3 linked regions of the Nitratireductor mangrovi genome follow. The protein of the gene in region 1 interacts with the protein of each later gene in a pairwise test. Links are inferred from orthologs where the notes say so. Each region holds a gene or a part of one and is shown on either strand. Other genes may lie near its edges.

Region 1 (9,839 bases):
GAATTCGGGAGTGAGCGGGCGCATGGTCAGGTGCGCGACCGAGACATGCCGCCAGACCGTCTCGCCTGAGCGGACGAGGGCAACGGCACTGTGGAGCTGGTGGGTTCGGCCGGAGAGCCGCAGAAGATGCCGGCGCGCCGCCTCCATGTCAGCGGGCTTGTGGAAGAGCTCATCGTCGAGCGACAGCGTCTGGTCGCATCCGATCACCAGGGCATCCGGACGTTTTTCACCGACGTCCAGCGCCTTCGCTTCGGCGAGTACTTGCGCGACATCACCGGGTGTGGCGCCGGTTTCGGCGAGCGGCGCTTCGACCGCCCTTTCGTCGATCCCGGCGGCAAGGGCCTCAAACGCCAGTCCGGCCGCCTGCAGCATGTCGCGCCGAAACGGACTTTGCGAAGCAAGGACAAGCGGTGGCGCCGAGGATGCCGAGATGTTCATGCTTGCGGAGCTAGCGGCTGCGCGTGCGCAAGGCAAGGATCGCGGCCGCGGTTTCCTCGATTGAGCGGCGGCTGACATCGATCATCGGCCAGCCATTCCTGGTGCAGATCTGCCGCGCATAGCCGAGTTCCTGCATGATCTGGGCACGATCGGCATAAAGTTCGGCGTCATAACCGGGCGTGGAGCCGAGCAGCCGGTGCTGGCGGACGTGTGAAATGCGTTCGGCGGAAGCCACAAGACCGACGATCAGCGGCTTTCTGGCTCTCGTCAGGCTTTCCGGTATCGAAACACCGAGAACGATCGGCACATTGGCGGTCTTGATGCCGCGATTGGCGAGGTAGATGCTGGTCGGGGTCTTGGAGGTGCGCGAGATGCCGACGAGGACGACGTCGGCCTCGTCGATGTCGGCCGGCAACTGGCCGTCATCGTGCTCCATGGTGAAGTTGAGCGCATCGATGCGGCGGAAATAGTCGGCATCCAAGGCATGCTGGGCGCCGACACGGCGCCCGGCCGGCGCGCCGAGATAGGACTGGAACACCGACAGCACCGGCTCGAGCACAGAGACGCAGGGCAGGCCCATGGCCGCGCAGCGTTCGTCGATGGTGCGCGCCAGCGTCTGGTCGACCACGGTATAAAGCACGATGCCGGGCTCAGCATCGATTTCGTCGAGCACGGCGGCCAGCTGCCGCTCGGTGCGGATCAGCGGATAGATATGCTCTACCGCACGGGCGTCCTTGTATTGCGCCGACGCGGCGCGTCCGGCGGCAAGCAGCGTCTCGCCTGTGGCGTCGGAGATCAGGTGCAGGTGGAAAAAGCTCTGGGGTTTATTCACAGGTGGGGCCGAGTATTCCCGGGTTGTGTGGAAATCTGGCGGCGAATGCCGGCCGCTCGCGACCGGACTGTAGCAGATGGCGCTTCATCCACAATGAGGCCACCTGTCGACAAGAGTCCGCTGTTGTTGAGTGCTGAGTGCCTGGCCGGGCACTTTCCACATGCCTGTCGGGGCCTGCGCGATGAGTTGTAAGCCTATCCTATTGTTTAGTTAAATCTTTTTCCAGTTATCCCCGATATGAACCTTTGCTTGGCTACAGAGACCGAATCCCGCCAGCCGGCAGCTTCCCAGCATCGATTGGGGACAATGGCCAATTCCCGCTTTCACCAGAGTCATAGAAAAAGAAAAATTCCTTTCAGGAATCTCTTTCTTTATTGAAGCCCTCGACTGAGAGGTTCCGACATGGGCAATGAACGCCGGCTGATCCGTGTTCTGAGAGGCGAAAGCCTGTCGCCAGCGCCGATCTGGCTCATGAGACAGGCTGGGCGGTACCTGCCCGAATACCGGCAATTGCGGAAACAGGCCGGGAGCTTCCTCGACCTCTGCTACAATCCCGATCTGGCGGTGGAGGTGACGCTGCAGCCGATCCGACGGTTCGGGTTCGATGCGGCTATCCTGTTTTCGGACATTCTGGTGGTCCCGCATGCGCTCGGGCGCGATCTGCGCTTCGAGGAAGGTGTCGGGCCATTGATGACGCCAATCGATGCGGCCGGCATTGCGGCCATCGAACGTGCGTCGTTCCACGAGCGGCTGGCGCCGGTCTACGAGACCGTCGGGCGGCTGCGCAAAGAGTTGCCACGGGAGACGGCTCTGATCGGCTTCTGCGGCGCGCCGTGGACGGTGGCGACCTATATGATCGCCGGGCGGGGCACGCCGGACCAGGCGCCGGCGAGGCTGTTTGCCTATTCGCAGCGCGAAGCCTTCGAGGCACTGATCGCATCGCTGGCCGAGGTTTCTGCCGAGTATCTGCTGAAACAGATCGAGGCTGGCGCGGATGCGGTCCAGATTTTCGATTCCTGGGCGGGCGTCCTCGGCGAGGCCGAGTTCGAGGCATTCTGCGCAAAACCGGTGGCGGCGATGGTGGCGCGAATCAGGGAACGCCATCCCGATGTCCCGGTGATCGGCTTTCCGAAAGGGGCTGGCAGCCTCTACAACGGTTACCGGCAGGCAACCGGCGTCAGTGCATTGGGGCTCGACTGGTCGGTGCCGATGTCGCAGGCAGTGCGGCTTCAGAGACAGGGCGCGGTTCAGGGCAATCTCGATCCGCTGCGGCTGGTTGCCGGCGGCGACGCGTTGCGGCAGGGCGTCGATGCTGTCCTCGAGGCGCTTTCGGGTGGTCCTCTGGTCTTCAATCTTGGCCATGGTATTACGCCGGAGACACCGATCGGGCATGTCGAGGAGATGATCGCGCGGGTACGGGGGCAGACATGAGCAGCAATGGCGAGCGCACGGTTACGTCGCCGGTCGTTCGAGCGGTTGTCGCGTTGCTGATCCTGGGCGGCCTGACGGCGATGGTGTTCGCGGTCGACCTTTCGCGGTTCTATCTCTGGATCAAGGCCTTGCACGTGGTCGCGGTGATCGCCTGGATGGCCGGCATGCTCTATCTGCCGCGGCTCTTCGTTTATCACTGCGATGCGGAAGCGGGCTCGGTTCAGTCCGAGACCTTCAAGGTGATGGAACGGCGGTTGCTGCGCGCCATCATCAACCCGGCGATGATGGTGACCTGGGTGCTGGGCCTCTGGATGGCCTGGCAAGGGTTCGGGTTCTCGGGCGGCTGGTTGCACGCCAAGATCGCGCTGGTGATCGCGATGTCGGCCATGCATGGTTATTTCTCGGCGGCGGTGCGGCGTTTTGCCGAAGACCGGAACGAGAAACCGGCGCGGCACTGGCGGATGATGAACGAGGTGCCGACGGTGCTGATGATCGCCATCGTGGTTCTGGTGATCGTCAAGCCGTTCTGATTGCCAAAGCCTGCTTGCGCTTTTATATGGGAGGCGATAAGGAACGATCCTTCCCTCCCCCGACAGCGCAGCCGCACAGCATTCGATCCCTGCCGCCGGCGTCGTCGCTCACGCTCTTTCCCCTCTCCGCCTTTCGAGCTCGCATCATGCAGGAAATGAAACTCCAGGACCTCAAGAACAAGAAGCCGACCGATCTGATCGCTTTTGCCGAGTCGCTCGAGGTCGAGAACGCCAGCGTCATGCGCAAGCAGGAACTGATGTTCGCCATTCTCAAGAAGCTGGCGACGCAGGACGTCGAGATCATCGGCGAGGGCGTGGTCGAGGTGCTGCAGGACGGTTTCGGCTTCCTGCGGTCGGCCAATGCGAACTATCTTCCGGGTCCCGACGACATCTACATCTCGCCGTCGCAGATCCGGCGCTTCTCGCTCAAGACCGGAGATACGGTCGAGGGGCCGATTCGCAGCCCAAAGGAAGGCGAGCGCTATTTCGCGCTGCTGAAGGTCAGCACGATCAATTTCGAGGATCCGGAGAAGATCCGGCACAAGATTCACTTCGACAATCTGACGCCGCTTTATCCGAACGAGCGGATCCGGATGGAGATCGACAACCCGACGTCGAAGGACATCTCGTCGCGCGTCATCGATCTGGTGGCGCCGCTTGGCAAGGGACAGCGCGCGCTGATCGTGGCGCAGCCGCGAACCGGCAAGACGGTGCTTCTGCAGAACATTGCGCATTCGATCACGACCAACCATCCGGAATGCTTCCTGATCGTGCTGCTCATCGACGAGCGGCCGGAAGAGGTGACCGACATGCAGCGCTCGGTGGATGGCGAGGTGGTGTCCTCGACATTCGACGAACCGGCGGCGCGTCACGTGCAGGTTGCGGAGATCGTGATCGAGAAGGCCAAGCGCCTGGTCGAGCACGGCCGCGACGTTGTCATCCTGCTCGATTCGATCACCCGGCTGGGGCGCGCCTACAACACCGTGGTGCCCTCTTCCGGCAAGGTGCTGACCGGTGGTGTCGACGCGAATGCGCTGCAAAGGCCGAAGCGTTTCTTCGGTGCGGCGCGCAATATCGAAGAGGGAGGTTCGCTGACGATCATCGCCACTGCGCTGATCGACACCGGCAGCCGGATGGACGAGGTCATCTTCGAGGAGTTCAAGGGTACCGGCAACTCCGAGATCGTGCTGGACCGCAAGGTGGCGGACAAGCGCATCTTCCCGGCGATCGACATCCTCAAATCGGGCACGCGCAAGGAAGACCTGCTCATCGCGCGCCAGGATCTGCAGAAGATCTTCGTGCTGCGCCGCATCCTTTCGCCGATGGGAACCACGGATGCGATCGAGTTCCTGATCGACAAGCTCAAGCAGACGAAGAGCAATTCGGACTTTTTCGACTCCATGAATACCTGATCGAGCGAAGCAGGGCCGACAAGGCTCGATTCGACTCCGAAAGGAACCGCCGCTCGTGAACGGGGACGGCAAGGCGCGATAACCGATTCGCATCCGGAACGGCCGTCGGGTATTTCGTGTCGTGCGGCGGCGGTGACGTTTCGGCGTTGTGGCCACCAGGTGCCGACCGCGAATGACAGCCAGCCCTTTCAGCGACACCATCTACGCCCATTCAAGCGGCGCGCTTCCCAGCGGTGTGGCGGTGATCCGGCTCTCGGGGCCCGACGTCCGTGCGGTACTCAAGGGAGTAACCGGGACGGACGTCGCGCCCAGGAAAATGCGCCATACGCGATTTCGTAGCCAGGACGGGGAGCTGATCGACAGCGGGCTCGTGGTGTATTTCGCGGCGCCGGCGAGCTTCACGGGCGAAGATTGCGGCGAGTTGCACCTGCATGGTGGCCGCGCGGTGGTCGCGGCGATGCTGGCGGAACTTGCTCGGTGGACAAACCTGCGGGCGGCGGAAGCGGGTGAATTCACGCGCCGAGCGCTTGCGAACGGCAAGGTCGACCTACTTCACGCCGAGGCACTCGCCGATCTGATCGATGCCGAGACGGAGGCGCAGCGACGCTTTGCGCTCGACAATGCCGACGGGCGACACAGCGCTCTTTATGTCGGCTGGCGCGAACGCATCCTGAGAGCGAGGGCCCTGATCGAAGCAGAACTCGACTTTTCCGACGAAGGTGACGTGGCGGGCGGCGTGGCGGCCGGCGCGTGGGCTGATATCCGCTTGCTGGCAGATGAGGTCGAGCGCCATCTGGCGGGGTACCACCAGGCGGAAATCATTCGCGAAGGTTTCAGGGTGGCGATCCTGGGCGCGCCGAACGCCGGCAAGTCGAGCTTGCTCAATGCCCTGGCGCGGCGGGATGTGGCGATCGTTTCCGAAGAACCCGGAACGACACGCGATGTCGTACAGGTGGAGCTCGACCTGCGGGGATTGAAAGTCGTGTTTTCGGATACGGCGGGGCTCAGGGAAGAAGCCGGCACAGTCGAACGGGAAGGAATGCGCCGCGCGTTGGCGGCCGCACGTGATGCCGATCTGGTTCTGTGGCTGAGCGACCTGACAGGAACGGGTATCGATACCGCTCGGGAAGCGGCGCCGAAACATCTCCACGTTGGGACAAAGCTCGACCGGCTTGGGAACGAGCGTAGCGTTCGACCTTCGACGGATGTCGACATATCGGTGGTCAATGGGGCTGGTCTCGATACGCTGCTTGGCTTGATACAAGGAGCGGCGGCGGGAGCGGCGAATCACGGGGGACAGCTCGTGCCGTTTACGGCGCGGCACAGGGACGAGCTGGCGAGGGGCCTGGCGGCGCTTCGGGAAGCGGAAACGAATGACGGGCTCGGTACGGAGTTGCGTGCGGAGGAGCTGCGGATTGCCTCCGGAGCTTTCGGTCGGATCACGGGCGTGATTGATGTCGAGGATGTGCTCGGAGCGGTCTTTTCCCGCTTCTGCATCGGGAAATGATTCACGTGAAACAGCAAGCATGGCAGCACGGAGCAAGCGATTCACGTGAAACACGGGCAAAACCCGGGCAAGAACCCGGGCCAAGCGTTTCACGTGAAACATTCTTTCGCGATTTCTTGACAAACACCGTTGGCCGGCGCATCTGACCGCCGGTCAGGGAGTTGAACAGTGAAGACCTCTTTCGACGTGATCGTGATTGGCGGCGGGCATGCCGGCTGCGAAGCGGCCGCTGCCGCGGCGCGGGCCGGGACCGAGACCGCGTTGATCACGTTGCAACGCGAGAAGATCGGCGTGATGTCCTGCAATCCGGCCATTGGGGGGTTGGGCAAGGGGCACCTGGTGCGCGAAATCGATGCGCTAGACGGCTTGATGGGGCGCGTAGCCGATGAGGCCGGGATCCAGTTTCGCATGCTCAATCGCCGCAAGGGGCCGGCAGTTCGCGGTCCGCGCACACAGGCCGATCGCAAGCTCTATCGCCTGGCCATGCAGGCGGCGATCGCGCATCAGGAGCGCCTGAGCGTCATTGAGGACGAGGTCGTAAATGTCAGCGTTCACGATGGCGCACTGACCGGCATCGAACTGGCGAGCGGCAGGGTCCTGCAATGTGGCGCGGCAGTGCTAACGACAGGGACCTTCCTGGGTGGGCTGATCCATATCGGGGAGCGGCGAATCGCAGCGGGGCGCATGAATGAGAAGGCCAGCTACGGGCTGTCGCGGCTCCTGCGCGAAGCGGGGTTCGCGGTCGGCCGCCTGAAGACGGGGACGCCACCGCGCCTCGATGGCCGGACAATCGACTGGTCGGGGCTGGACATGCAGGCGGCGGATGACGATCCGGTGCCGTTTTCATTCCTGAGCAAGGGCATTCGGCAGCCGCAGATCGAATGTGGCATTACCCGGACAACGGCGCGGACGCACGCCGTGATTCGCGAGAACCTGCATCGGTCGGCGATGTATTCGGGACAGATCGATAGCGTCGGGCCGCGTTACTGCCCGTCAATTGAAGACAAGGTGGTCAAGTTCGGCGATCGGGGCGGGCACCAGATTTTCCTGGAACCGGAAGGCCTCGACGACCCGACGATCTATCCGAACGGGATCTCGACATCCCTGCCGGAGGATGTGCAGGCAACGCTTCTTGCGACGATCCCGGGCCTGGAGAAGGCCACCATTTTGCAGCCTGGCTACGCGATCGAGTACGACCATGTCGACCCGCGGGAATTGCGGGCGACGTTGGAGACACGGCGTATCAAGGGTCTGTTCCTTGCCGGGCAGATCAACGGCACGACGGGATATGAAGAGGCGGCTGGGCAGGGATTGGTGGCCGGCATCAACGCGGCACGCAAGGCAGGCGGCGAGGAGCAGGTGACGTTCAGCCGGACGGAGTCGTATATCGGTGTGATGATAGACGACCTCGTGACCCGCGGGGTGAGCGAGCCGTACCGGATGTTCACCTCGCGAGCGGAGTTCCGGCTCGCGCTTCGCGCCGACAACGCCGACCAGCGCCTTACACCGCGCGGGATCGAGCTCGGGATCGTCTCAAGGGAGCGCTGCGCCTCGTTCAGTGCCAAGATGAGGGCTGTCGACCGAGCACGCGAGCTGCTGCGCTCCGTCTCGATCAGCCCGTCGGCTGCTGCAGCGCGCGGCCTGGCCATCAATCAGGATGGTGTGCGCCGAACCGCCTATGAGCTGCTTTCCTATCCGGAGCAAAGTGTGGAAGTGCTGACCGAGCTGTGGCCGGAGTTGAAGGACATCGGCCAGGTGGAAGCTGAGTTGCTGGAGACGGAGGCGCGCTACGCTGTCTATCTCGATCGCCAGGCCGCTGATGTCGCGTTGATGAAACGCGAGGAATCGCTGCGGATCCCGGAGAGCTTCAGCTACGGGGATATTCCCGGGTTGTCGAACGAGTTGAAGCAGAAGCTTGCCGCGCGCCGTCCCACATCGGTCGCCGAGGCCTTGCGCATCGATGGCATGACGCCGGCGGCCATGGCCATCGTGGTTGCCCGACTAAGGAACTCTGGGCATGGCGGTCGCAGTGCCGCCTGACGATTTCGACCGCCTGTGTACAGTCGCCGGTCCGGTTTCACGTGAAACATATGGCAGGTTGCGTGCCTTCGAGCGCCAGTTCGAGAAATGGGCGGCGCGTATCAATCTGGCTGCTCCGTCGACGCTGGGCGATATCTGGACGCGGCATATTCTCGACAGCGCTCAGCTCCTGCCGCTGGCGCCCGAAGGGCGGAGCTGGGTTGACCTGGGGTCGGGGGGCGGCTTCCCCGGCGCGGTACTGGCGATCCTGTTGCAGGGGCGGTCCGGGGTCTCCGTGATGCTGGTGGAAAGCAACCGCAAGAAGGCGGCTTTCCTGCAGAACGTGCTGGCCGAGCTGGCGCCCGGCGCCCGGGTCGTAGCGCGGCGAATCGAGGAAGCGACAAGATCCAGCGCCGCACCCGATATCGTTACGGCGCGTGCGCTGGCGCCTCTCGACCGGCTGTTGCAGCTTGCAGAACCGTGGCTGGCCGCAGGGTCACGAGCCTTGTTTCACAAAGGCCGCGATAGCGGTGAAGAAATCAAAGTAGTGCATGACACGTGGAATCTCGATCTGGTAGAACATCGAAGCGCCATCGATGAGCATAGCGTGATCCTGGAAATCACGCGGGCAAGCCGCCGACAGGCGTGATCCGGCAACGGGATTTCTGATAAAGATGCTCAGCGCTCCACGTATCATCACCATCGCAAACCAGAAGGGTGGCGTCGGCAAGACGACCACGGCCATCAATTTGGCGACCGCGCTGGCGGCGATCGGCGAACGCGTGCTGATCGTCGATCTCGACCCGCAAGGCAATGCCAGCACTGGGCTGGGCATCGACCGCCATGACCGCCTTACCTCGGCCTATGAGGTGCTCACCGGCGAGGCCTCGATCGAGGAAGCGGCCATGCGGACGGCAGTGCCGCAGCTTGCCATCGTTCCGTCGACCCTCGACCTGCTTGGCGTCGAGATGGAGATTGCAGGCGCGTCTGACCGGGCCCTGCGGCTGCGCAAGGCGCTTCGCGACACCCGCCCCGGCGCCTATTCCTACATTCTGGTCGACTGCCCGCCGTCGCTCAACCTGCTGACCATCAATGCGATGGCGGCAGCCGATTCGGTGCTTGTGCCGCTGCAATGCGAGTTCTTCGCCCTCGAAGGCCTGAGCCAGCTGCTGGAGACCGTCGAGCAAGTGCGCGCCGGAATCAATCCGGGGCTCGACATTCAGGGTATCGTGCTGACCATGTATGACGGGCGCAACAACCTCGCCAATCAGGTCGTCGACGACGTTCGCGAGCATATGGGCGACAAGGTCTACCAGACCGTCATTCCGCGCAACGTTCGCGTTTCCGAAGCGCCATCCTACGGCAAGCCGGCCATTCTCTACGATCTCAAATGTGCCGGCAGTCAGGCCTATCTGCAGCTGGCCTCGGAGGTCATCCGGCGCGAGCGCCGCCTGCGGGCAGCCTAGAATTGATTCACGAGCGAAACGATGTCGGGACGGCAAACCATGAATGAGGATCAATCCAAGCGGCGGCTGGGGCGGGGGCTCGCAGCGCTGATTGGCGAGATTGACAAGCCGGCCGCGGCGGAAGCGCCGGAGCAGCCGGACCGCGTCGTTCCGGTCGAGTTCCTGACCGCCAACCCGCGCAATCCGCGGCGGCAGTTTCCGGAA
Region 2 (9,911 bases), 2.9 Mb from region 1 along the record:
CTGACGGCCGCTTCCGGCCCACAGGAAAAGGGTTTGCACTCAGCCCCGATGCGGGACCGGCGGACGGGATCGACCCCGCCCGCCGAACACGCGTACTTACTTCAGCTCGACCTTGGCGCCAGCGCCTTCGAGCTGTGCCTTGATCTTGTCGGCCTCGTCCTTGGCCACGCCTTCCTTGACGGGCTTGGGAGCGCTCTCGACCAGGTCCTTGGCCTCCTTGAGGCCGAGACCGGTGATGGCGCGCACTTCCTTGATCACGTTGATCTTCTGTGCGCCCGCCTCGGCGAGAACGACGTCAAACTCGGTCTTTTCCTCAGCCGGAGCGTCGGCAGCAGCACCACCGCCAGCGGCGGCAACAGCCACCGGAGCAGCGGCGGAAACGCCCCACTTCTCCTCGAGCATCTTGGAAAGCTCGGCCGCCTCGAGGACGGTCAGGCTCGACAGGTCATCAACGATCTTTGCGAGATCAGCCATTTCTTCAGTTCCTTACAAGGTTCGAACAATGTTTGGTGACAGCGAGGAACGGCCTCATGCCGCCTCGTCCTTGCGGGCGTAAGCGCCAACGACACGCGCAACCTGCGCGGCCGGTGCACTGACCACCTGTGCGATCCGGGTAGCCGGGGTGGAAATCATCCCCACCAGCTTGGCGCGAAGTTCGTCGAGCGACGGCAACGTCGCAAGTGCCTTCACACCATCGGCGTCGAGGTTGGTCGATCCCATTGCACCGCCGAGAATGATGAGTCTCTCATTCCCCTTGGCGAAATCGGAGGCGACCTTCGGCGCCACAACCGGATCATCCGAGAAAGCGATCAGGGTCTGTCCGACGAACAGATCCGTCATTCCCTCGGAAGGCGTGCCCTTAAGGGCGATCTTGGCGAGACGGTTCTTCGCGACTTTGACGGTGCCGCCGGCGTCACGCATCTTCGTGCGAAGATCGTTCATCTGTGCGACGGTGATACCGGCATAGTGCGCCACGACAACCGAGCCGGTGTTCGCGAAAACACCGTTCAGTTCCGTGACCAGTTCGCGTTTTTCCGCTCTGTCCACTGCCTATCTCCAGTTGACAGCCACCCTATCGAGCAGCTGCCGGTTGCCTTTTGCCGGTCGGGCCATCCATTGGGATCACCCGAACGACGTCGAGGATCCTGCCCCCTTTCGCCACACCGGCCATGCCGGCTCGCGGACAAAAGGCAAACACGGTTCGAACCTTTCCTTCGGGACTCTCGCCCCTCGGTCCGGTCGACCCCGTCTCATGCAGGCCCGTGCGGATTAAGGAGAAACCGCCTGCAATCTCGGACAGGATTTCCGGAAACCTTCGGCTTCCGTATTCCGGGCCCGTGGGTCCGGAATTTCGTTCAAGGAAGCGGTATTGCCACCACTTCCTCAATCAGGACGTCAGGCCTGCGCGAGCGAGGCGACGTCGATCTTAAGACCCGGGCCCATCGTCGAGGAGATCGCGACCTTCTTGACGTAGTTGCCCTTGGCGCCGGACGGCTTGGCCTTGATCACTGCGTCCGCAAAAGCGCGAACGTTCTCGATGATCTTGTCGGCCTCGAACGAGGCCTTGCCGACACCGGCGTGGACGATCCCCGCCTTCTCGACCCGGAACTCGACGGCACCACCCTTGGAGGCCTTGACCGCCGCGGTGATATCCATCGTCACGGTGCCGACCTTCGGGTTCGGCATCATGCCGCGCGGCCCCAGCACCTTGCCGAGCCGGCCGACCAGCGGCATCATGTCGGGCGTTGCAATGCAGCGGTCAAAATTGATCTCGCCCTTCTGCACGGTCTCCACCAGATCTTCGGCTCCGACGATGTCGGCGCCGGCGGCGGTTGCTTCTTCCGCCTTGGGACCGCGAGCGAACACGGCAACGCGAACATCGCGGCCGGTGCCGTTCGGCAGGTTCACCACGCCACGGACCATCTGGTCGGCGTGACGCGGATCGACACCGAGGTTCATCGCGACCTCGATGGTCTCGTCGAACTTGGCGGTGGCCCGTTCCTTGAGCAGTTTCACGGCTTCGGTGATCTCGTAGGCCTTATCGCGATCGAGGCCGTCGCGAACCGCCTGCTGGCGCTTGGCAATCTTGCTGGTCATCGTTATCACCCCACCACTTCGAGACCCATCGAGCGCGCGGAGCCCTCGACCATGCGCATCGCTGCCTCGACGTCGTTGGCGTTGAGGTCCTTCATCTTGGCTTCGGCAATCTCGCGCACCTTGTCGCGTGACACCTGACCAGCCGTCTGCTTGCCCGGCTCCTTGGAGCCCGACTTCAGCTTCGCGGCCTTCTTCAGGAAGAAGCTCACCGGCGGCGTCTTCATAGCGAAGGTGAACGACTTGTCCTGGTAGTAGGTGATCAGCACCGGAATGGGCGACCCCTTCTCCATCTCCTGGGTCTGCGCGTTGAACGCCTTGCAGAACTCCATGATGTTGATGCCGCGCTGACCAAGCGCCGGGCCGATCGGGGGCGAAGGTGTCGCCGATCCCGCCGGAACCTGAAGCTTGAGCTGGCCTGCAATCTTCTTAGCCATTTCTCATCTGCCTTGTTTCACGTGCCGGCCGAGCCGGCGGCTGCAGTCTGGTGGTACGGATCGAACGGCCGGCCAAGCCGCCTTTCCTCCCACCGATTCCGGCCGGATCTTCCGGCCGCGTTCGATCAGGCTTTCTCCACCTGACCGAATTCCAGATCGACCGGCACCGCGCGGCCGAAGATCGAGACCTCGACCTTGAGCCGCGAGCGCTCCTCGTCGACTTCCTGGACGTGCCCGTTGAAGGAGGCGAACGGACCGTCCGAAACCCGCACCTGCTCGCCGATCTCGAAGGTGATCGACGGCTTCGGCCGCTCCACGCCCTCCTGCACCTGGGTGAGGATACGCTCGGCCTCGGCGTCGGTGATCGGCACCGGTTTGGAATCGCCGAGGAAACCGGTCACCTTGGGGGTATTCTTGATCAGCGAAAACACCGCGTCGGTGAGGTTGGCGCGCACCAGCACATAGCCCGGGAAGAACTTGCGCTCGGCGTCGACCTTGCGGCCACGACGAACCTCGACGACCTTTTCGGTCGGCACGACCACCTGCTCGATATGGGAGCCAAGGCCCTTCTGCTTGGCCTTGTTCTCGATGTCCTCGGCGACCTTCTTCTCGAAGTTCGAATAAGCGTGGACGATGTACCACCGCGCGGTCATGTCAGGCGCTCTCCCGTAAAAGCCGGTTATCGTCCGATGCCAAGGACCAGTTCCACGCCAAGCGCGAGAACCTGATCGGCGGCAAAAAAGAAAAGAGCCGCGATACACGCGAAGATCAGCACCATGATGGTGGAAATCATCGTCTCGCGCCGCGAAGGCCACGTGACCTTGGACGTTTCCTGCCGCACCTGCTGCAGGAAAACGAAAGGATTAGAAGTTTTTGACGCCATCTGCCGCTCTGTTTCAAGGAAGCCCGTTGGCCGGACTTTCCGGATACTCCCTAAAGGGAGAAGTAAGTACGCGCGGGCGACAGCGCCAACCGCCGAATCGGCGCTACTGCCCATGCAATAAAGGCGCGCAAAGCCATTTCCGGCTCCGCACACCATGAGTCTGAATGGCCGTACATAGACCCGATCGGCAGGTCATGCAAGGGGCATTTCAGCGTGGTGTCGTTGCCGACGGAACCATCCATTCGTCCCGCAGAGCAGCCGATATCGAACTTTTGCTTCGCACCCGGCGAAACTGGCAGGGGCAGAGGGGCTCGAACCCCCGACCTGCGGTTTTGGAGACCGCCGCTCTACCAACTGAGCTATACCCCTAGCGCGTCACGCGCGGCAGCGCTTCCTAAGGTCTTCCTTCGCGTCTGTAAAGAGCGCGATGCCCGGCAGAACGAAAAAGGGCGACCCGAATGGCCGCCCCGTTTCGCCGTTCTCGTCGGCGGTCGACGAAGGCGTTATTCCGTGATGGATGCGACGATGCCGGCGCCGACGGTGCGGCCGCCTTCGCGGATGGCGAAGCGCAGCTTCTCCTCCATGGCGATCGGCACGATCAGTTCAACGTCAACCGTCACATTGTCGCCCGGCATCACCATCTCCGTGCCTTCCGGAAGCGTGACGACACCCGTCACGTCCGTCGTGCGGAAATAGAACTGCGGGCGGTAGTTGGTGAAGAACGGCGTGTGGCGGCCGCCCTCCTCCTTGGTCAGGATATAGGCCTCGGCCTTGAACTTGGTGTGCGGCGTCACCGAACCCGGCTTGCACAGAACCTGGCCGCGCTCCACGCCCTCGCGGTCGATGCCGCGCAGAAGCGCGCCGATGTTGTCGCCCGCCTGGCCCTGGTCCAGAAGCTTGCGGAACATCTCGACGCCCGTCACCGTCGTCTTCGAAGTCGGGCGGATGCCGACGATCTCGACCTCCTCGCCGACCTTCACGATGCCGCGCTCGACGCGGCCCGTCACAACCGTGCCGCGGCCCGAGATCGAGAACACGTCCTCGATCGGCATCAGGAACGGCTGGTCGACCGGACGCTCAGGCGTCGGGATATAGGCGTCGACTTCCTTCATCAGCTCGCGGATCGCGTCCTCGCCGATCTCCTTGTTGGAGTCCTCGAGCGCCGCCAGCGCAGAGCCCTTCACGATCGGAATGTCGTCGCCCGGGAACTCGTAGCTCGACAGGAGCTCGCGAACCTCGAGCTCGACAAGCTCCAGAAGCTCGGCATCGTCGACCTGGTCGACCTTGTTCAGGAACACGACGATCGCCGGAACGCCGACCTGGCGGGCAAGCAGGATGTGCTCGCGCGTCTGCGGCATCGGGCCGTCCGCCGCCGAAACAACCAGGATCGCGCCGTCCATCTGCGCGGCACCCGTGATCATGTTCTTCACGTAGTCGGCGTGGCCCGGGCAGTCGACATGCGCGTAGTGGCGCGCATCCGTCTCGTACTCGACATGCGCCGTCGAGATCGTGATGCCCCGCGCCTTCTCCTCAGGCGCCGCGTCAATCATGTCATACGCCTTGAACTCGCCAAAATACTTCGTGATCGCCGCCGTCAACGACGTCTTGCCATGGTCAACGTGACCAATCGTGCCAATGTTCACATGAGGCTTATTACGCTCGAATTTACCTTTTGCCATCGTCTCTTTCCCTGGCGATCAGAACTGGAATGCGGTTCGGATTGGGGGCGATTAGCGACAAAGACCGCAAAAGACAAGGGAGAATCGGGGGCGGATGCCACGCGCGCCAACAGCCGGATCAGTTGTTTTCCGGGGCAGTCTCGGCCTCGAAGGCAAGCCATGCCACCTTCCAGCAGAGCCACAGTGTGGGAATGCCGACGAGGACTGCGAGCACCATCACGAGCAGTCGCGGCAGATGGAGAAGCGAAGCGACGGAATAGATCGTGACCACTTCGATCGCCGCCAACTGGCCGCAAATCAGGACCGTCACCGAAAAGAAGCCGAGCAGGGAAGCGAACGTAATGACGCGAGCGGGGACGACGTCCGACGCCACGCGAACCTTGCGTATGGGAAACATGGAAGGGACTCCGGACACCCACATGGCGTGGGCAGCAGCTTGATAGCGGCGCGCGAATTGCGGCATTTCAAGGGCGGAGGAGCGGTACGCGCGCCGTCTTAGCTGTCACGCTTGTCCATCAACACTTTGACAGATCAGCGGACCGCTGGTTCGGACTCTGGAGCGGGTAGCGGGAATCGAACCCGCATATTCAGCTTGGAAGGCTGCTGCTCTACCATTGAGCTATACCCGCGGTCCTTCGGCTTCCGGCGTGCAGTGGTGGAGGGGGCTGGATTCGAACCAGCGTAGGCTTAGCCAACGGATTTACAGTCCGTCTCCTTTAACCACTCGGACACCCCTCCGAAACTGCGCCGGAGCCTCGTGACGCGGATTGCCCGCGCCTCCCGGGACAACGGCTTGCCGGCCCGGAATTCCGCGAAGCGCCTTATGGCGGCATGGTCCAATCGTGTCAACCGAAAGATCGCCGCCTTAGCACGGTCCAGCGAGCCGTATGCAGCGGCGCTGATCGGCGATATAGAGGCGCCATGAACGACGGCAAAAAACCCGGCTCAGCCAAAGACAGCCACTACGCGCGGCTTCGGCGCGCGCATCGCGACCGCAAGGGAGCGCCAAGCCCGAACAGGACCGGGACGCGCCCCCGCGAGCAAGCTGTCGCTCCGGCGGATGGCCTGGTACATCTTTACGGCCTGCACACGGTCAGTGCGGCGATCGCCAACCCTCAACGCAAGATCATACGTCTGCTCGTCACCCGCAATGCGCTGGCGCGGCTCGACGCCGGAGAGCCGGATGCCCTGCCCTTCCCGGTCGAGATCACGGACCCGCGTACGATCGACCGTATCGTCGGCAGCGAAGCCGTCCACCAGGGTGTCCTCGCCGAGGCTGAACCGCTGACGCCCAAGCCGCTCTCCGCGCTTGGCGAAACCGACCTTGTCGTGGTGCTTGACCAGGTCACCGACCCGCATAATGTCGGTGCCATCCTGCGCACGGCGGTAGCGCTTGGTGCCGGCGCCCTGATCACGACCGCCCGTCACAGCCCGTCCGAGACGGGCGTCCTCGCCAAATCCGCGTCTGGGGCGCTGGAACATATCGATCTGATCATGGTGCGGAACCTGGCCGCGGGGATCGAGGAGTTGCATGCGTCCGGCTTCACAACGCTCGGCCTCGACTCGGAAGGCACCGAAGAACTCGAAGCCGCTCTTGCCGGCGAACGCATCGCGCTGGTTCTCGGCGCGGAGGGCAAGGGTCTGCGCCACAAGACGAGGGAGACCATCCATCGACTGGCGAGGCTTACCGTGCCGGGGCCAATCCATTCGCTCAACGTCTCGAATGCGGCCGCGATCGCGCTTTATGCTGCGCGTGGACATCTCGGGCGCCTTCGGTAACGCGACTGTCATCTGCGCGCCGCAATTGCGAACCGATTGCATGTCATCACATCGGCCTCGATCAGGAGGTTCCGATGACCGCCTTCATTGCGAGGATGAAGTCACGTTCGATGGCAACGCGCTGGACGCCATGGGGCGCCTATCCGCTCGATAGCGGACGCATCGATGACGGTTCGACCGCAACGCTGCGCGGCCGGCGCGCGTGGCCTCAAAGGCTGGCCAAGCGCGAGGGTCCGCGGCCCATGCTGACCAGGTCTTCGGAAAAGGAGTAGGCCGCGCGCTGTACGCGCCGCCACGGCTGGCTATGGCAGCGTGTAAGCGGTTTTGACGGTGGTGTAGAACTCGGCGGCGTAGCGCCCCTGCTCGCGCGGGCCGTAGCTGGAGCCTTTGCGGCCTCCGAAAGGGACATGATAGTCGACGCCGGCCGTCGGCAAGTTGACCATCACCATGCCGGCCTCGGCGTTGCGCCGGAAATGCGAAGCGTATTTGAGGCTCGTCGTGCAGATGCCGGAGGACAGGCCGAAGGGCGTGTCGTTGGCGGCAGCAAGCGCCTCTTCGTAGTCCTTGACCCGCTGGACGCTGGCGACCGGACCGAAAATCTCCTCGCGATTGATGCGCATCTCGGGCGTGGTATCGGTGAAGAGCGCCGGCTGCAGGTAGAAGCCCGGGTTTTCCCGGTTCAGCCGCTCGCCGCCGAAGGCAAGCGTCGCCCCTTCCTCTCGTCCAATGTCGATATAGGAAATGTCCTGATCGAGCTGGCCCTGGTCGACCACCGGCCCGATATGGGTGCCGGCCTTCAAGGCGTCGTCGACGACGAGGCCCTTCAGCTTTTCGGTGACAGCCGCGACAAAGCGGTCGTGGATGCCGTCCGTCACAACGAGGCGCGAGGAAGCGGTGCAGCGCTGGCCGGTGGAGAAGAAGGCGCCGTTGACGGCACAGTCGACCGCAATACCAAGGTCGGCATCGTCGAGCACAACCAGCGGGTTCTTGCCGCCCATCTCGAGCTGGAATTTCTTCATCTGTCCGACGCAGGCGGCCGCGACCTTCTTGCCGGTCGCGACCGAGCCGGTGAAGGTGACGGCGTCGACGCGCGGATCGTTCAGGATGGCGTCGCCGACAACCGCGCCGCGGCCCATGACAAGGTTGAAAGCGCCCTCCGGCACGCCGGCGCGCACGATGATGTCGGCAAGCGCCCAGGCCGAACCCGGCACGAGTTCGGCTGGCTTGAAGACCACGGTGTTGCCGTAGGCGAGCGCCGGCGCGATCTTCCAGGCCGGTATCGCGACCGGAAAATTCCACGGCGTGATGATACCCACCACACCGACCGGCTCGCGCGTCAGTTCGACATCGATGCCCGGCCGCGTCGAGGCCAGCTTCTCGCCCGAAAGCCGCAGCACCTCGCCGGCGAAGAAGTCGAATATCTGCGCGGCGCGCATCACCTCGCCAACGCCTTCGCCAAGCGTCTTGCCCTCCTCGCGCGAAAGCAGCCGGCCGAGTTCGTCCTTGCGCGCAAGGATCTCGCTCGACACCTTCTGGAGGATATCGTGGCGCTGCTGGATGCCCGAGCGCGACCAGGCGGGAAAGGCGGCGCGGGCCGCGGCGATCGCCTCAAGCGCCTGCTCGCGGTCGGCGCGCGCATATTCGCCGATCACATCGCCGGTGTTCGACGGGTTGACGTTGTCCTGCGCCTCGGCGCCTTCCGCCCAGCGTCCGGCGATGAAGTTGTGATGAATGGTCATTGTTCGGCGGCGTTCCCGTTTCAGATCAGCCCGGCCCCTGCCAGATCGCGCATCAGGTGACTGGCGCTATAGCGCCACGCAGGGCAACCCGTCGAGAGGGAACCGCCGGCAGTTGGGCGTGGTGGAGCCGACCTGGCATGTCTCGGTTCCGTGGTCGAACTCATATGGGGTCGCCCCGGTTCCACAACCGAAAAGGCCAGGTGGTCGACCATCCTTGCGGGAAATGGTGCCCCCGGACGGGATCGAACCGCCGACCTTCGGTTTACAAAACCGCTGCTCTACCAGCTGAGCTACAAGGGCACGACCGTCCGTTAGCACATTGTGCATGCCAGTAAAGGTATTTCGGACTGCCCGGCGCCGCGCGGCGGCGGGCTTTCCGAGCCCGCGCCCGCGTGCTAACCGCGTGGCACGGTCCGGTCGCAATGTGGAGGGGAGTTCATGAGCGACAATGCGCCCAGTCTTGCCTTCATCTCGGCCGACACGCCGGACGCCGCCGAGGCGGCGACCCGCCTTGCGTCGCTCTATGGCCAGGAGCGGATAGAGGACGCCGACGTGATCGTGGCGCTCGGCGGCGACGGCTTCATGCTGCAGACCCTGCACAGCATGATGAATTCCGGACGGCGCATCTACGGCATGAACCGCGGCACGATTGGTTTCCTGATGAACGAATACCAGGAAACCGCCCTGCGCGAGCGTATCGCCGACGCAGTGGCGGAGACGATCCGGCCGCTGCGCATGCAAACGCGTGACCTCGAAGGCAAGGAAGGAGAAGCGCTGGCCATCAACGAGGTGTCGTTACTGCGCCAGTCCTATCAGGCAGCGAAAATACGCATCACCATCGACGACAATGTGCGGCTCGACGAACTGATCTGCGACGGGGTCATGGTGGCGACGCCCGCCGGTTCGACGGCCTACAACCTCTCGGCCCAGGGCCCGATCCTGCCGCTGGAGGCGCCGCTCCTGGCGCTGACGCCGGTGAGCGCGTTCCGACCGCGACGCTGGCGCGGCGCGCTGATCCCTAACCGCTCGACCGTCCGTTTCGACATCCTCGAACCGGAGAAGCGTCCGGTCAACGCCGTCGCCGACCATACCGAGGTCAAGTCCGTGGTATCCGTCACGGTACGCGAAGCCCGTGACACGACCGCAACGATCCTGTTCGACGCCAGCCACAGCTGGGACGAACGCATCCTGTCCGAGCAGTTCCGCTACTGACGCTGCGCCCTGCGGGTCTTGAAACCTGGCGCCGGCGCCCCAAATTAACGCTTCGACGCGTGATATGGCCGCGAAGTGGCCGCGGCGG
Region 3 (9,817 bases), 2.4 Mb from region 1 along the record:
AGCAGCCACAACAGAAGGAACGCCCCTGCCGCGCCGAGGCTGTTGGGCATGACAACGGCCGAGCGGCCCGGAAACTCGAGCGGGTTGATCCCCGACAGTCCCAGCCAGAAGAAGGTCCGCATCAGGCTGTCGAAGGAGATCGAACTCAGCGTGAGCAGCAGGAACGCCGTTCCGCTTGCCGCGAGTGACGGCGCGAGCACGAGGCCGGCGCCCGGCAGCCTGAACCGGACCAGCGTGCGGCCTTTGCCCGTCGTCCTGAAAACGGCGATACCCATCTGCGCGACGATGGTGAAGAGCAAGGTCAGGAACTCGCCGTTGCGGCACCATGCGCGGAAGCCGAAGGCGATCATGCCGGCAAGCGAATAGAGCCAATAGGCGATCATTGCGGTGGCGAGCGCCTCCGGATCGGCCGGCGCGACATAGACCAGTTCGAACCAGACAAAAGCGCCAAAGGCGGCAAAGGCCGGCCATCGCCCCGCAGCGCGTGGATACGCAAACAAGCCCCCTTCCGCCCCTCGTCCAATCAGCCGCGTCGCCAGCCGCCACGGCGCGTACCAGGGGTTGAGCCAGCGCCAGAGGTCGCCGACCACGCCCTGCACCAGAAGCATGCCGATCCAGACGAACGTCCAGAACACCAGCGGCAGCGGGTTTGACAGCGGGTCGCGGCTGCCGCCAAGCCCCGCGGCCAGCAGGCTGGCGAGAACCAGAAACGAGATTGTGCTGCCGAGAAACCGCCCGTCGACGGGCAGGACAAGAGCCCGCAAGCGCAGGCGCGCAAGCCGGTCGAGCGGGCTTGGCGGCGTGAATGCCAGAATGGCGAAACTGAGGGCGACGGCGACGGCCCCGCCGAACAGATAGTACCCCGTCGGCAAGAGCAGCACATAGCCGCGATCGGAGACATGCGCGAGCGCCGGCACTGCCAACAGGAGCCCTGCCAGGCCACCGGTCGCCCGAAACCACCGTTTTCGCCCGGAACTTGTCACTCCCGCTCCTTCGCGAAGGTCGGCATCAGGTATGGCATGTTCGCCATGCTGGCAAAAACCCGCGCGGAAAAATGCGTAATAGACGGGCCTCTGCCCCGCCCAGCCGTTGCTCCAGCGCCAAAATTTCACGGCAGCATCTTTCAGCAACGAAAGCATTTGCTAAATAATGGATAGCTCCCATCCGGGAAACTGTATATCCAGACACTCGACTATTGGGACTCACGCCGAGGCGCGATGTGCTGAACGAAACGAGCGACATGGCTGGCGCGGCCAATGTGAGCGACGAGCTTGACCAGGGCTTCCTGCCGGAGCTTCTCGGCCGTCAGATTCGTGTGACCTATCTGGCCACCTTCCGGATCGTCGAGCAGGGGCTAATGGCGTTTGGCATCACGCCGCAGCAATTTGCCCTTATGATGATCGTCGACCGCAACCCGGGATCGCGCCAGAGCCTGCTCGCGCGCGCCCGCGGTCTCGACAAGTCGACCCTGGTGCCGATGATCGACCGGCTTGAGCGCGACGGGCTGCTGGAACGGCGGCCGCTGCCGACCGACCGCCGCATCAAGACCATCTGGATCACCGAACGCGGACGCGAGGTGCTCGATCTGGCCGTGCCGGCGGTACAGGACAGCGACCGGCTCATCGGCGGCAATCTCAGCGCCGAGGAACGGGCCGAGTTCCTGCGGTTGATGGAGAAGGTTCGCAGCGGGATCAGCCACAACGGGCAGGGCGAAGAGTAGGCGGCGTCTCTCGTCCTGTGGAAATCTCGGGCAAGGCAACGCACGGCGATGGCGGTGCTGGCAAGCCGCGCTAAGGTCGCCTCCATGCACCCTTCCAAGGACATTTCGCGTCTGATCGAGATCATGGCCGCGCTCCGGACACCCGGCAGCGGCTGCCCGTGGGATCTCGAGCAGGACTTTTCCACGATCGCGCCCTACACGCTCGAAGAGGCCTATGAGGTTGCCGACGCCATCTCCCGCAACGATCTGGCCGACCTCAGGGACGAGCTCGGTGACCTTTTGCTGCAGGTGGTCTTCCATTCCCGCATGGCCGAGGAGGCCGCTGCCTTCTCCTTCGGCGATGTGGTCGAGGCGATCACCCGCAAGATGATCCGTCGCCACCCGCATGTCTTCGGCGACGAGGACGCCCGCGCGGCGGGCATGGCGAAAGGCATGTGGGAAAAGATCAAGGCAGAGGAAAAGGCCGAAAGGCGCGCTGACCGCCTCGAACGCGGCGATCCGGCGGAAGACCATGGCAACGGCTATCTCGACGGCGTTCCCCTTGCCTTGCCTGCCCTCACCCGCGCCCTGAAGCTGCAGGAAAAGGCCGCCCGGGTCGGCTTCGACTGGCAGGATCCAGGCCCGATCCTCGACAAGATCGCCGAGGAGATCGACGAACTGCGCACCGCCCTGCGCGAAAGCGACAAAAAGGCGGCCATGGACGAGTTCGGCGACGTGCTGTTCGCATTGGTCAATTTCGGACGCCATATCGGCACGGATGCCGAAACCGCGCTGCGCGGCACCAACGACAAGTTCCGGCGCCGGTTTCACCAGGTCGAAAAGGCGCTTGCCGATCAGGGCCGCAGCCTCGACGAGGCCTCGCTCGACGACATGGAAAACCTCTGGCAGGCCGCCAAGGCTGCCGAATAGCTATCCCGTCGCCCGGCGGCGCGCGAATTCGTCACGCGCGGTTTCCGTCATGCGTACTTCGAGGGCCGCGCCGCCATCCTCGCGGTCCTCGCGGTCGAGCACCTCGGCATTGCGGTAGAGCCAGTCGATCAGCCGCATTTCGTCAGCCGACAGGGTGACGCGCAGATCGGTGAGCGCGCCGGAAACGCGGTTTTCGATGACCTCGAGCAGAAGCGGCATCCCCTCCCCCGAAGCGGCGGAGATGGCGACCGGGTGATGATCCTCGGGCCCGCCGTGCGCCGCGAGCATGCGCTCGCGCGTCTGGACGTCAAGCTGGTCGATCTTGTTCCAGACCTCCAGCACGCGGCGATCATCGGTGGTTTCCACGCCGAGGTCGGCAAGGATTCGCTCCACATCCTCCGCCTGGGCCGCCGCGTCGGGATCGGAGATATCGCGCAGATGGATCACGAGATCGGCCTCGATCACCTCCTCCAGCGTCGCCCGGAACGCGGCCACGAGATGTGTCGGCAGGTCGGAGATGAAACCCACCGTGTCGGACAGGATCACGATCGTGCCGCGCGGCAGCCGAACCCGCCGCAAGGTCGGGTCGAGGGTCGCGAACAGCATGTCTTCGGCGAGCACGCCGGCACCCGTCAGCCTGTTGAACAGCGTCGATTTACCGGCGTTGGTGTAGCCGACGATGGCGACCACCGGAAACGGCACCTTCTTGCGCTTCGAGCGGTGCAGTTCGCGCGTTCGCCTCACCGTCTCCAGCTCACGCTTGAGCTTGGTGATCTTGTCCTGCAACAGCCGGCGGTCGGCCTCGATCTGCGTCTCGCCCGGCCCGCCGAGGAAACCGGCGCCGCCGCGCTGGCGTTCAAGGTGGGTCCAGCTCCGAACCAACCGGCCGCGCTGGTAGTTCAGATGGGCAAGTTCAACCTGCAGCGCGCCTTCCTTGGTGCGGGCGCGGCGGCCGAAGATCTCGAGGATCAGCCCGGTGCGGTCGAGCACCTTGGCGTTGAGCGCGCGCTCGAGATTGCGCTGTTGCACCGGGGTCAGCGGATGGTCGATGATGGCAAGCGTGGCGCCGGTCTCGGCAATTTTGCCAGCCAGTTCCTCGACCTTGCCGGCACCGAGCAACGTCGCCGGTCGCGGATCGTTGACGGTGACGATCTCGGTGTAGACGGGCGCAAGGTCGATGGCCTGGGCGAGCCCGACCGCCTCTGCAAAGCGGGCGTCGGGTGTCCGCTCGAGGCGCGGGCGGGTCCTGTCTTCCGAGCCGGTTTCGCGGGCGCGGTTGGGGAGTACCGGCACGACCACGGCCGCGCGCGTAGCATCAGCCGGCGCGCCGTCAGCCGCCGTTTTCGTCGCCCCATCCCGCCGCCCGGCCGGATTTATTGTGTCCAATCAGCCATCCCGGCCATTGTCGTCACCATCGAACATCTGCACCGGCTGGCTCGGCATGATGGTGGAAATGGCATGCTTGTAGACAAGCTGAGAGTGGCCGTCTCGTCGCAACAGCACACAGAAATTGTCGAACGATGTGACGACACCTGTCAGCTTCACGCCGTTGATCAGAAAGATTGTGAGAGGATTCTTGCTCTTGCGAACTGTGTTCAGGAACAGGTCCTGAAGATTCTGCGAACGTTCCGCCATTTTTCTTTCTTCCGCCGTTCCCCGTTCTCCGCTGTTACGGCGTCGAGTCCGGACATCGAGGTCCGAAACACGCACATGCCCGCCGCCGAAACAGACACACCCCGAGCGTAAGGTATTCTATCCTAGCGGTTATCAGGCTTGGCATTTTTCCGCAACGTCAAAAAATGCCGCCCTCAGGGAAAGGGTAATGCTGCCCGGGTGGCCGTTGGCCACTGTGTCGCCGTCTATCATGACGACCGGCATCACGACCGTCGTCGCCGCCGTAATGAAGGATTCGCGGGCTTTCTTGGCTTCTTCGACACTGAAGGGACGTTCCTCGATCTCGTAGCCGAGCTTTTTCGCCACATCGAAAACGGTCGCCCTCGTGATGCCGCGCAGGATGCCGAAATCGGCCGGTCGGGTCACGAGGCGCCCGTCCTTGGTGACGATCCAGGCATTGGTCGCGGCCCCTTCCTTGACCATTCCGTCACCGTCGACGAACCATGCTTCCTGGGCGCCGGCATCCTTGGCCTGCTGACGTGCCAGCACGTTCGGCAAAAGCCCGACGGTCTTGATGTCGACCCGGTCCCAACGATTCTCCGGCACGGTGATGACGGAGATCCCGGTCTCGGCCTTGCGGCGCGCAGCTGCCGGGTCGGAACGTTTCGCCGTCACGACAAGGGCCGGCCTGATGGCGGTCGACGGGAAGACATGGTCGCGGGGGGCGACACCACGCGTGACCTGCAGATAGACCAGACCGTCGCGGACACGATTACGCCTGACGACCTCACGCATGATCAATCGGAGCACATTGCGTTCGACCGGCCAGTCGATCTGCAGCTCGCCCAGCGAACGATCGAGGCGATCGAGATGGCGCGTCATGTCCATGATGTGGCCGCGCGCGACCTCGCAGACCTCGTAGACGCCGTCGGCGAACTGGTAGCCGCGATCCTCCATATGCACCATCGCCTCGGCATGGCGCTGGTAGCGGCCGTTGACATAGGAAATGCGCGGCATGGGGTCCCCTCTGGCGTTCGGCGGGCGCTGGTTGTCAGAAATATTCGAGACTGACGCGGAACATCTGCTCAACCTGCCGCACGGCATTGGCGAGCGCGAAGATCACGATGCGGTCGCCGGGGCGGATGACGAAGGCCCCGTCCGGCTTGATGGCAGCGCCATCACGATAGACGATGCCGAGCCGCATCCCGTCCGGCAAGTCGAGGTCACGCAGCGGCGAGCCCACCAGCGGTGAGGTTTCCAGCGCCTCGGCCTCGATGATCTCGGCCGCACCGCGCTGCACGCTGTGCACGGCCCGGATGCGGCCGCGGCGCACATGCTGGAGGACACGCGAGATCGTCACCGTGCGCGGATTGACATGAGCGTCGATGCCAAGCGTGCGGGTGAAGTCCTGATAGGTCGGGTTGTTGATCAGCGCCAAGTTCGACTTGCAGCCGAGCCGCTTGGCCATGACGCTCGACAGGATGTTGACCTGGTCGTTGTTGGTCAGCGCCACCATCAGGTCGGCGTCCTGGATGTCGGCCTCCAGAAGCACCTTCTGGTCGAGCGCGCTGCCGTTGAGCACGACGGTGCGACGCAGCTTGTCGGCAATGGCGACCGCGCGCTCGCGGGTGTCCTCGATAATCTTGACCTTGGCGCGCGACTGCCGCGCCTCGAGCGCCTTGGCGACATAAAGCCCGATATTGCCGCCGCCGGCCACGACGATGCGCATCGCCTCGACCTCCTCATGGCCGAACAGACCGAGCGTGCGGCGCACCTGGTCCTTGGTCGTCACCACATAGGCAAGGTCGCCCGCAACGAGCTGATCGGCGGAATGCGGAATGAACAGGCGGCCATTGCGCGATACGCCGACCACGGTCGAGGGAAGGTCCGGGAAAAGCTCGGAGAGCTGCGACAGCGGCGTGTTGATGACCGGGCATTCCTCCTGGCACTCGATCGCCACCATCGCGACCTTGTCGTCCGCGAAACGCACGACATCGGTAGCGCCAGGCAACGCGATCCGGCGCAGCACCATTTCCCCGACCTCGATTTCGGGCGAGATGATGACATCGATCGGCAGGTGCTCGCGCGAGAACAGGTTCTGGTAGTGCGGCAGGAGGTAGGACTGGGCGCGGATGCGGGCGATCTTGGTCGGGATGTTGAAGATCGAATGGGCAACCTGGCACGCGGTCATGTTGACCTCGTCATAAAGGGTCACCGCGATGAACATGTCGGCCTGCTGGGCGCCGGCCATTTCCAGCACGTCGGGATGGGCGCCATGGCCGACAAAGCCGCGCACGTCGAGTTGGTCGCGGATGGTGCGCACCAGTTCCGGCGAGGTGTCGATCACCGAAACGTCGTTGCGCTCGGCCGCGAGCCGCTCGGCGATGCCATAGCCGACCTGGCCTGCGCCGCAGATGATTACCCGCATGGTCTGTCCGTCTCCGCCTCACACACCGAGAGACTTCAGTTTCCGGTGCAATGCGGAACGTTCCATACCAATGAACTCGGCCGTGCGCGAGATGTTGCCGCCAAATCGGTTGATCTGGGCGATCAGATATTCCTTCTCGAAATGCTCGCGCGCCTCGCGCAGCGGCAGCGCAAGGATGTGCTGATCCGACTGGTTCGGCGCGCGTGGCATCACGTCGCCGATCTCGGCCGGCAGAAGATCGGCGGTGATCGGCGCCTCGGCATCGTCGCCGCGGGCCAGAATCATCAGGCGCTCGACATTGTTGCGCAATTGCCGGACATTGCCGGGCCAGTTGTGCGCCTGCAGGACCGCCAGCACGTCGTCGCCGACCCGGCGCGACTTGATTCCGGACTGGCGCGCCATCTGCTTCATGAAATGGTCGACGAGATAGGGAATGTCCTCGCGCCGCTCCGAAAGGGCCGGCACGATCACCGGAACGACCGCCAAACGGTGGTAGAGGTCTTCCCGGAACCGGCCCTCGGCGATCATCGCCTCCAGGTTTTGGGCGGTCGAGGAGATGATACGCACGTCGACCTTGACCCGCTTGGCGCCGCCCACGCGCTCGAACTGCTGCTCGACCAGCACACGCAGGATCTTGTTCTGCGTCTCGCGCGGCATGTCGGCGATCTCGTCGATGTAGAGCGTGCCGCCATGTGCTTCCTCAAGCGCACCGACCTTGCGCTCCGCCCCGTTCGGCTCGGTGCCGAACAGCTCGATCTCCATGCGCTCCGGTGTGATGGTCGCGGCGTTCAGCGAAACGAACGGTCCCTCCTTGCGCACCGACATGGCGTGGATGGCGCGGGCCACCGACTCCTTGCCCGAACCGGACGGCCCCATCACCATGACGCGGCTGTTGGTCGGTCCGATTCGTTCGATGGCGTGGCGGAGCTGGTTCATCGGCGCCGACATGCCGATCAGGTCGAACGTGTCGGCGGTGCGCTTCTTCAGGTCGCTGACCTCGCGGCGCAGCTTCAGCGTCTCGAGAGCGCGTTCGCAGATCAGGATGAGCCGGTCCGCCTTGAACGGCTTCTCGATGAAATCGTAGGCGCCGCGCTTGATCGCCGACACCGCGGTCTCGATAGTGCCGTGGCCGGAGATCATCACCACCGGCATCTGCGGATGGATCGTCTTGATCTCGTCGAGCAGGGCCAGCCCGTCGAGGCGCGAACCCTGCAGCCAGATATCGAGGAAGATCAGCGACGGCACGCGGTCGGCGATCGCCGCCAGCGCGCTGTCGCTGTCGTGCGCGGTGCGGGCCTGGTGGCCCTCATCGTCGAGAATGCCGGCGACGAGTTCGCGGATATCTTCCTCGTCGTCGACGACCAGGATGTCAGACGCCATTTCGGACCTTCTTCTTTTCGCTGTCGACGCTGTCGCCAGACGCCGTCGTTTCTTCCGCCCCGTTGCCCTCGAGCGCCGGCAGGAATACCCTGATCAGGGCGCCGCGGCCGTCGAAAAAATCGGCCGGCGCATCGTGCAGTTCGAGCCGGCCGCCATGGTCCTCGATGATCTTGCGGACGATGGCGAGCCCGAGCCCGGTGCCCTTTTCACGGGTGGTCATGTAGGGCTCGAGCAGTCGCTGCCGGTTCTCGCGCGGCAGCCCCTTGCCGTTGTCGACCACATCCACGGTGATCCATTTGCCGGCCTTTGCCGCGGTGATGCGCACCGCGCCCGGCAGATCGCCACGCTCGCTGTCGGATTCGATCGCCTCGGCGGCGTTCTTGACCAGATTGCCGAAGGCCTGGCTCATCAGACGGGTATCGAAGCTGCCGGTGAGCGGCTCCTTGCCTAGCTTGTGCTCGAAACCGATCTCGGCCCGGCTGACCTCGACCAGGAACACCGCCTCGCGCAGGGAATCGCGCAGATCGGTAACCTCCATGGTCGGCTTCGGCATGCGAGCGAATGCCGAAAACTCGTCGACCATGCGGCCGATGTCGCCGACCTGGCGGATGATGGTGTCCGTGCACTGGTCGAAGACCTCGCGGTCCTCGGTGATCACCTTGCCGTAGCGGCGGCGAATGCGCTCGGCCGACAGCTGGATCGGCGTCAGCGGGTTCTTGATCTCGTGCGCGATGCGGCGCGCCACGTCGGCCCAGGCAGAAGAGCGCTGCGCCTGCATCAGGTCGGTGATGTCGTCAATCGTGACGACATAGGCCGGGCTTTCCTGCGTCTTTTCGCCTTCCTCGATCGTCACCTGGACGTTGAAGGTACGTTCCGCGCCGGCACGGAAGAACGTCACCTGTTCACGATAGACCGGCCGGCCGGACCCGCGCGCGATCTCGAAAACCCGGCCGATATGTGGCAGCACCGAACTCAGCCTGTCGCCGAGCGCCTTCGATGCTCTGACATGGAGCATGGTCTCGGCGGACCGGTTGACGATGGTGATGACGCCATCCGGGTCGACGCCGATGACCCCGGCAGTCACGCTTGCCAGCACCGCTTCGGAGAAGCGGCGCCGTTCGTCGATCTGGTCCTTGGCCGAGATCAGTTCGTTGCGCTGCGACTTCAGCTGTCCCAGCATCTTGTTGAAGGTGTCCCCGAGCGAGGCGACGTCGCCATCCGAACTGCGCACGGGCACCGAGACATCGAGATTGCCGGTCGAGACCTCGTCCGCCGCGCCGATCAGCTGCCGGATCGGTCGCACCAGCCGGTCGGCGACGGCGATGCCGGTCCAGATCGCGGAAAGCACGATGATCAGCGTCAGCCCGAGATAGACCAGGGCGAAGGCGAACTGGACGGAGGTGCGGCTTTCCTCCAGTTCGCGATAATCGCCGGCGTTGGCCTGGACGATCTGGCGCGCCCGGATCACCTCCGGATCGACAAGCCGGATCGTATAAAGATAGCTGTCATCGATCTCCGCCAGCCGGATGATGGAACCGACGATATTGCGGGTGCGCGGCTCGATCAGCACCGGATCGCCGTCGGCCGCATCCTTGACGGCGCCTGCGGGCGGTTCCGGCATCGCAAACTCGGCGCGCGTGTCGGCCTGGATGATGACGCTGCCGTCGTTCCGGATCAGGGCGGCGTGGGCCAGTCCGCGGCCTACCGCCTGCTGCGTCATGAGTTGCTGGAAGCCTGTGCGGTCGAGGCTGTAGAGGGCCCTGTTC

The links.
Region 2: the proteins of rho (region 1) and nusG interact in binary tests that used the Escherichia coli proteins (3 or more experiments, as listed by UniProt). The link is inferred for Nitratireductor mangrovi from one-to-one orthologs.
Region 3: the proteins of rho (region 1) and hfq interact in binary tests that used the Escherichia coli proteins (3 or more experiments, as listed by UniProt). The link is inferred for Nitratireductor mangrovi from one-to-one orthologs.

Annotation. Positions count from the first base shown.
Region 1 is NZ_CP042301.2:3,843,358-3,853,196, reverse strand. The notes cover bases 2,647-5,510. They hold rho (transcription termination factor Rho), read left to right. Parts: upstream 2,647-3,377; coding sequence 3,378-4,643; downstream 4,644-5,510. Other genes in these bases: mnmE (tRNA uridine-5-carboxymethylaminomethyl(34) synthesis GTPase MnmE), read left to right, coding at 4,816-5,510; hemJ (protoporphyrinogen oxidase HemJ), read left to right, coding at 2,698-3,231; hemE (uroporphyrinogen decarboxylase), read left to right, coding at 2,647-2,701. Also shown: FQ775_RS18905 (Maf-like protein), read right to left, coding at 1-438; FQ775_RS18900 (pyruvate, phosphate dikinase/phosphoenolpyruvate synthase regulator), read right to left, coding at 449-1,348; more of hemE, read left to right, coding at 1,673-2,646; more of mnmE, read left to right, coding at 5,511-6,150; tRNA uridine-5-carboxymethylaminomethyl(34) synthesis enzyme MnmG, read left to right, coding at 6,319-8,190; 16S rRNA (guanine(527)-N(7))-methyltransferase RsmG, read left to right, coding at 8,168-8,818; FQ775_RS18865 (ParA family protein), read left to right, coding at 8,844-9,635; FQ775_RS18860 (ParB/RepB/Spo0J family partition protein), read left to right, coding at 9,675-9,839. UniProt on the Escherichia coli protein: Facilitates transcription termination by a mechanism that involves Rho binding to the nascent RNA, activation of Rho's RNA-dependent ATPase activity, and release of the mRNA from the DNA template.
Region 2 is NZ_CP042301.2:932,308-942,218, reverse strand. Bases 1,421-4,356 are described here. They hold nusG (transcription termination/antitermination protein NusG), read right to left. Parts: upstream 3,185-4,356; coding sequence 2,657-3,184; downstream 1,421-2,656. Other genes in these bases: tuf (elongation factor Tu), read right to left, coding at 3,918-4,356; secE (preprotein translocase subunit SecE), read right to left, coding at 3,211-3,414; rplK (50S ribosomal protein L11), read right to left, coding at 2,103-2,531; rplA (50S ribosomal protein L1), read right to left, coding at 1,421-2,097. Outside these bases: rplL (50S ribosomal protein L7/L12), read right to left, coding at 97-474; rplJ (50S ribosomal protein L10), read right to left, coding at 529-1,047; more of rplA, read right to left, coding at 1,396-1,420; more of tuf, read right to left, coding at 4,357-5,093; FQ775_RS04530 (hypothetical protein), read right to left, coding at 5,212-5,490; FQ775_RS04515 (TrmH family RNA methyltransferase), read left to right, coding at 6,015-6,872; FQ775_RS04510 (hypothetical protein), read left to right, coding at 6,947-7,144; FQ775_RS04505 (aldehyde dehydrogenase family protein), read right to left, coding at 7,175-8,611; FQ775_RS04495 (NAD kinase), read left to right, coding at 9,050-9,823. UniProt on the Escherichia coli protein: Part of the processive rRNA transcription and antitermination complex (rrnTAC). The complex forms an RNA-chaperone ring around the RNA exit tunnel of RNA polymerase (RNAP).
Region 3 is NZ_CP042301.2:1,457,621-1,467,437, reverse strand. The notes cover bases 2,641-5,482. They hold hfq (RNA chaperone Hfq), read right to left. Parts: upstream 4,265-5,482; coding sequence 4,016-4,264; downstream 2,641-4,015. Other genes in these bases: trkA (Trk system potassium transporter TrkA), read right to left, coding at 5,295-5,482; FQ775_RS07160 (D-amino-acid transaminase), read right to left, coding at 4,397-5,260; hflX (GTPase HflX), read right to left, coding at 2,641-4,006. Also shown: FQ775_RS07185 (hypothetical protein), read right to left, coding at 1-917; FQ775_RS07180 (MarR family winged helix-turn-helix transcriptional regulator), read left to right, coding at 1,220-1,720; mazG (nucleoside triphosphate pyrophosphohydrolase), read left to right, coding at 1,805-2,629; more of hflX, read right to left, coding at 2,630-2,640; more of trkA, read right to left, coding at 5,483-6,671; nitrogen assimilation response regulator NtrX, read right to left, coding at 6,690-8,051; FQ775_RS07145 (sensor histidine kinase NtrY-like), read right to left, coding at 8,041-9,817. UniProt on the Escherichia coli protein: RNA chaperone that binds small regulatory RNA (sRNAs) and mRNAs to facilitate mRNA translational regulation in response to envelope stress, environmental stress and changes in metabolite concentrations.